Regions from separate parts of the Chitinophaga sp. W3I9 genome, predicted to be linked through region 2. Evidence: riboswitches for the same ligand, from Rfam matches in the RefSeq annotation. Region 2 holds a riboswitch; the other holds the start of a gene.

Region 1 (3,440 bases), 170 kb from region 2:
GTATACAAAATCAGCCTTTGCATTAAGTCGTTCATTCCTTGATTTTGGAATGTCATGCAGCACGATGCTGCATTCATATTCATCTGCCAGCTCATACACTTCCCCGATGTACCAGGAGCTGTGCCTGAACTCCAGCGCTACTTTCCAGCCATCCGCGGGATTAATGCCCTGTACTATATCCAGCAGTTGTTCTACCTGGCCATATTGCTCCACCGTTACACCGGGTGGAAACTGTATTAACAGGCATCCTTTCTTCGCTCCGGCCTCATTGATCACTTCCATAAAACGAATCACATCCGCTTCCTGGAATGCCAGCTGCTTCACATGGGTGATGTCGCGCCATAACTTGAAGGTGAAAACAAAATCATCCGGTACTGAGTCCGCCCACTTTTTTACCGTTGCGGCCTGGGGTACTTTGTAGAAGGAGCTGTTGATTTCAATGCTGTTAAACAGGGAGCCATAGTAAGTGAGCCGGCTTTTATCCCGGAAAGCGGGAGGATAGGCCAGCTTGTTAGGCACGGGTAGTACGAGTCCGCTTGTGCCCGATTTATAGATGCCTTTGGTTTTTTTTGCCATGCAAGGGGTAAAGCAAAAATCTAACCAGTGGGGATGGTAATAGCCAGGAATACTTTTTGTATAGAAACCGTAAATCCGCTTCCCCTAAAAACTATCCGTTATGACATCATTCACCGACTTCTTCACCACTTATGGCCGGGCCTCCTTAGGCAACGATACAAGTATCATCGCCAGTTGTTATGCAGAAAACTTCATGGCCGCCGGGCCATCGGGAAGCATGACTTTTAAAAATGATGAAAAGTTCACGCAATGGCTGGAAGAGATGTTTAAATTTAACCACAAGGTCGGCATGCAGGAAATGAAAGTCATTAAAGTAGAAACGTCGCCGATGGGGAAATACTATACCAGGGCGCTGGTGAGATGGGGCGCTGTTTTCTCAAAAAATCCGGAGGAAGTCATTGAATTTGAGATTACTTACATTTTACACCATCTTAATGATGCACTCAAAATAATCATGTATATCAGTCATGAAAACGAGGAAGATGTTTTAAAAGAGAAAGGCATCATCAGCTAGGCGCTGGTACAAATACAAAATCAGTATATTGTAAGAAAAAAAATGCGCCGTATTATACTCAGCTTCGTACTTATCATCATGGGTGCCTCTCTCTACGCCCAGGCACCGGAGGAAGCAGTGAAAGCTGCTATTAACCAGCTGTTTACTGCCATGAATAATTCAGATAGTGTAGCGGTGGCCGCCTGTTTCGCGCCGGGAGCGATATTGCAGTCGGTGATGGAAGACAAAGCAGGCAAGCAAACTATCCACACCACGCCGGTCAATGAATTTTCCTCTTTTATAGGCAGACTCCCGGCCCAGGCGGCGGACGAGCGTATTGTATTTGGCTCCGTCCTGATAGATGGCCGGCTGGCTGCTGTATGGACACCCTACCGCTTCTTCTTCAAAGGACAGTTTTCCCACTGTGGGGTAGACTCCTTCCAACTGGTGAAGCTCCCGGATGGGTGGAAAATCCAATATCTCATCGACACCAGGCGCAAAGACAATTGTGAAGAATCAGCCATGGCAAAATAATACCTGCACCCGCCCTGACCCGGTATTACCTCGCGCATGCTTCACAGATGCGTGAAACCAGCGTATTCGTTGCGTAACCCATGCACTATGCATACAGTCCGCATGCACTACTCATGCACTACTCATGCACTCATGATGCACTCCCATGCACTATCAATGCACTATCAATGCACTATCCCTGTCAAAAACCAGGGTTTCGGTCAGCTTTCAGGGTGGATATGCCCACATGGATACCGCTCCCGTTTTGAATCGATCAAATAATAACCTACTTTTGCCCCGCTATGGTTCAGGCATGTCCACTCCGGATATACCTGATTAAAAGGGAACTCGGGTGAAAATCCCGGACAGTCCCGCTGCTGTAAGTCTCATACAATGCTAAGGCATCGCCAATCAGACCACTGTTGAACATTCAATGGGAAGGTCGCCTGAAGCAGAGATAAGTCAGAATACCTGCCATACAACTACTTTTTTAAGCTTTCGTGGAATGAAGCTTGGGAATAAATTCAATCTGCGGGTATCCCCCGTATCTTGTCTCTTTCCTGATTATTTTTCTTATTGCGAAAGCTGTTGATGGAACATTAACAGGCTTGGGAATGATGCGTTTTAAAACACCGGCGAAAACCGCCGGGATGTTGCTGGTATTGCTCTGTGGGGCGCTGAGTGCTTTTGCACAACAGGCCGACAGTGTAAAATCCAAGGACCTCCGGGAGGTGTCCGTTACAGCCCCGCGTACGGCCAGGGAAGTAAGCCCGGGGCAGAAAATGCAGGCGAAAGAACTGGAGCGGCTGGGCAGCCACTCCGTGGCGGATGCTATCCGTTTTTTTGCCGGGTTGCAGGTAAAGGACTACGGCGGTATTGGCGGTCTCAAAACCGTTGATATACGCAGCATGGGCACCAACCAGGTGGGCGTATTTTATGATGGCATTCAACTGGGCAATGCCCAGAACGGACAGGTGGACCTGGGCCGGTTTTCGCTGGATAATATGGAGGAAATCGCCCTGTACAACGGGCAGAAAAGCAACATCTTTCAGCCGGCGAAAGACTTTGGATCTGCAGGGGCCATCTATCTTACTTCTCTCAAACCTAAATTTGCACCGGGAGAAAAAACACATCTCAGGGGTACTATCAAAACCGGCTCCTTTGGCCTGTTCAATCCCTCTTTGCTATGGCAGCAGAAGATCAGCAGCAAAGTATCCGCCTCCTTCAGCACCGAATGGATCAATGCTACCGGCAGGTATAAATTCTCCTACCAGAAACGGGATGAAAACGGGCACCTGGTATATGATACCAGCGCTTACCGGAAAAACGGCGACATCAATGCCGTTCGCATGGAAGGCAGTTTCAATGGCCTGCTGAATGGCGGGGAGTGGAGCACCAAAGTGTATTATTACCAATCGCAGCGCGGTCTGCCCGGGTTCATTGTAAACGGTGTGTTCGGGCATGTGGACCGTCAATGGGATCAGAACATCTTTGTGCAATCCAGCTTCCGCAAAGATATTACCAAACGTTACAGCATCCTGCTGAACGGGAAATACGCCTACGACTACACGCGGTTCCTGGCGCCGGATACTGCCCGGCTTTATATAGATAACCACTACCGCCAATATGAAATGTATTTCTCCTTGGCACACCAGTATACCCTTACCAACTGGTGGACCATTGCGGCTTCGGGCGACTTTCAATGGAACCGCCTGGATGCGGACCTGACCAACTTCAGCTACCCTACCCGTTATACCACACTGGCTGCTGCCGCCACAAACATCAGCTTCAACCGTTTCAGCGCACAGGCCAGCCTGCTGGGCACCTTCGTGAATGAAACTGTAAAGAAAAATGCTTC
Region 2 (3,440 bases):
AACACAATTTCTTCAAGCAGTTAGAAACCATACGAAATGAGAATCTTTAATCCTGCCACCGCACAAACCCTCGCCGTTCTCAGAGAAGATTCACTGGCAAGGGTAGTTGAAAAAACCGCGTTGCTGCGGCTGGCATTCGACCGCTGGTCGGCCAAGCCACTGGCAGAACGCATCAAAGTAATTACCCGGTTCAACCAGCAGCTGGAAAAGAGAGTGGAAAAACTGGCGGGCGTGCTTACAGCTGAAACCGGAAAACCATTGCAGCAATCACGCAATGAAATCAACGGCGCCGTAGCCAGGATTAACTGGATGCTGGAGAACGCAGAGAAGTACCTGTCGGACGAATGGGTAACGAATACAGATAGCTTAAAAGAAAAAATCTCCTACGAACCACTGGGCGTTATCTGCAATATCTCCGCCTGGAATTATCCCTACCTGGTAGGTGTAAATGTTTTTATTCCGGCCCTGCTGGCGGGCAATACTGTGTTGTATAAACCTTCCGAATATGCTACTCTAACGGGTATGGAAATAGAGAAACTTTTTTACTATGCCGGTCTTGAGCAAAATGCTTTCAAGGTAGCCATTGGCGGGAAAGCCACCGGCGAAAGCCTCATGGATCTGCGGGTAGACGGCTACTTCTTTACCGGCTCTTATAAAACCGGTAAATACATTTATGAAAAAGTTGCTTCCAGGATGCTGCCCTGTCAACTCGAACTGGGTGGAAAAGATCCGCTGTATGTAACAGACGACATCGAAGATATCGCAGCAGTGGCATCAGCTACAGCCGACGGCGCCTTTTATAACAACGGTCAGAGCTGCTGCGCAGTAGAACGCATTTATGTACATGAAAAAGTATACGATGAATATGTAGCTGAATTTGTAAAAGCAGTGAAGTCGTGGAAACTGGGACTACCTACAGACGACGGCGTGTACTTTGGCGCCATCACGAGAAAGGAACAGTTAAAAGTACTCGAAAACCAGGTACTGGAAGCCCGTGCAAAAGGCGCCACGCTGAAACTCGGCGGTCATATCATTGTACATGATGGCAACTTCTTTGAGCCCACCGTTCTCACGGATGTAGATCACAACATGAAAATTATGCAGGAAGAAAGCTTTGGCCCGGTGATAGGCATCATGAAAGTAACCAGTGATAAAGAAGCTATTCAACTAATGAACGATACGGAGTATGGTCTTACTGCATCGGTATACTCTTCCAATGGTGAAAGGGCGCAGGAAATCCTTTCGCAGGTAAATGCGGGTACCGGCTACTGGAACTGTTGCGACCGGGTTACAGCAGGATTGCCGTGGGCGGGCAGGAAGCACTCCGGCTTTGGCGCAACGTTATCGCACCAGGGATTGAGAGCGTTTACCAAAACGAAGGCGTGGCAGATGAAGGGATAAGTTTTATAGAAATATTGTTTGTAAAGCGTGGTGCAATGTTGAATTGCATCACGCTTTTTTTATGAGTTAACAGGTTACAAAGGCAACCCATCCACTGAAATTCCTCCTACCACATCATTTTGGCAATTATACCTAATTACCGTAGGTTTGCTTCCGCATTTGGTTCCGCCCCGTGGCGGATTAAAAGGGAATCCGGTGTAAAACCGGAGCTATCCCCGTAGCTGTAATCCTGCATTTATCGTCAGATAAATTGTTTTTCCGGATGAACTCCATACCACTGTCTGCCTGTCCGGCAGATGGGAAGGTCCCGGAAAAGCAGGTAAGCCAGAAGACCTGCCTCTTGTAATTAATCATTCAACGCTTTCGGGTGAAATGCTGTGAATGTGGGCCTGCCAGCCATTTTATGCGCTGTTATTTTTTTTCGTTTAGCCTTAGGCGTAATTCCGGAGGATAGCCGGTATTATGATCATTTCTCCAGGGTTTTGCCCCGGGAGAAACGTGCGTTGTATTTTCTTAATAAAACAATAAATATGAAAAAACAGTTATTATCCTTTCTGTCTGCAGCACTGATGCTGTTTGTTGCTTCCTGCCAAAAAGATGATGCGTTACAGCCGCTCGAACGCCAACGCACAAGCGAAACGGGTACCGGCGGTGTTACGGCTTCATTAATCGCCGGCAAATACGGCAATGGATTTTTTATCGCCAACGAAGGGTGGTTTGGTCACGGCACCGGTGACCTGCATTTCTACTCCTACAGCGGCGATAGTCTTGTCCCTAACATTTATCATGCAGAGAACCCCGCAGGCGCATTGGGTGGCCCATCCAACACGCTGCAGTATGCTACTATCTTCAACGGTAAAATGTATATTGTTGTAAAAGCAGGCGGCCCGCTGGTAGTGACAGATGCCGGCAGCCTCGTGGAAACCGGCCGTATTACCACCCTGCCGGGTAATGATGGTCATGCTTTTATCGGTGTGGATGCCACCCGCGGATTGCTGAGTGCAAAGGACGGCGTATATCCCATCACGTTACCTTCCCTTGCTGTAGGTGCTAAAGTAACTGGTGTAGCGGGTTATACCGGTGATATGTTAAAAGCCGGCAGCTATATTTTTGTGTTATCCCAAACAGATGGTATCGTTGCTTTAAACAGCAGTACCTATGCCGTAGTAAAAAAATTCGGCGCAGCCAACCTGGCCTTTGCAGCAGGTAAAGATGGCGGCGTATATGCCACCAACGCAGATTCCCTGATCCGCATAGATCCGGTTACACTGGCGCGAACCGCAGTGAAATTGCCTTTCACGGTACCTTCCCCATGGGGCGCATGGCGTCATGCTGCCATCACTGCCTCTACAACGGAAAATGCCGTTTACATTGTGCGTAACAACGGCTTTGCCGGTGGCACCCAACTGTATCGCTATATCATTGGTAACACGGCATCTCTTGCATCTCCTTTTATTACACTGCCTTCCGGTCAGTATTTCTATGGCGCCGGCGCAGCGTATAACAAGGATAAAAATGAACTGGTGATGACTACGCTGAACGGTTCCTTCACCGGGGATGTGAACAGGGTGCTGATGTATGATGCCACTACGGCCACATTGAAAAAAACGATTACTTACAACGGATGGTATTTCCCCGCCATGCCTGTATTTCATGAGTAGAGGAAGAAATAAAAAGAGGCGACTCGCAGGAGTCGCCTCTTTTCTTAAAAATCCAGCGGCAACTTCATATTCATTACCACAGGCTCCAGCTTTTCGAGCGACCTCCATAAACCCGCTTCTACCTTATCTTTTTCCGTGAGCCGGAAAAGCCATTGCCGTATAAAATTTTTAGGGAGATAATAATCAATAGTCAACCGGCTTCTCTGGTCTGTTACCTTTTCCACCGTATAGTAGAAAGCGTTATGCCGCTTCTCATCTGTTTCACTGAACAACGCCTTTTGTTCCGGATCGTACGAAAAACTGCTGGTGAACATTATCACATGTTCGCCATTATCCATCACATGCCGGTGACGGCTACCTACGCCGGGCAGAAAATGT

The links. Region 2 has a riboswitch for cobalamin ahead of QFZ51_RS10580 (DUF5074 domain-containing protein). Riboswitches for the same ligand answer to the same signal wherever they lie in the genome.
Region 1: another riboswitch for cobalamin. It lies ahead of QFZ51_RS11315 (TonB-dependent receptor plug domain-containing protein); the one in region 2 lies ahead of QFZ51_RS10580 (DUF5074 domain-containing protein).

Annotation. Positions count from the first base shown of each region.
Region 1 covers NZ_JBNPWC010000001.1:2,691,718-2,695,157, reverse strand. Annotated here, with positions in the region: gene QFZ51_RS11330 (DUF72 domain-containing protein) at 1-576, opposite strand, end outside; gene QFZ51_RS11325 (hypothetical protein) at 677-1,090, shown strand; gene QFZ51_RS11320 (nuclear transport factor 2 family protein) at 1,133-1,603, shown strand; cobalamin riboswitch at 1,869-2,075, shown strand; gene QFZ51_RS11315 (TonB-dependent receptor plug domain-containing protein) at 2,197-3,440, shown strand, end outside.
Region 2 covers NZ_JBNPWC010000001.1:2,516,895-2,520,334, reverse strand. Annotated here, with positions in the region: gene QFZ51_RS10590 (gamma-glutamyl-gamma-aminobutyrate hydrolase family protein) at 1-40, shown strand, start outside; gene QFZ51_RS10585 (aldehyde dehydrogenase family protein) at 37-1,401, shown strand; cobalamin riboswitch at 1,545-1,756, shown strand; gene QFZ51_RS10580 (DUF5074 domain-containing protein) at 1,932-3,062, shown strand; gene QFZ51_RS10575 (DUF2652 domain-containing protein) at 3,107-3,440, opposite strand, start outside.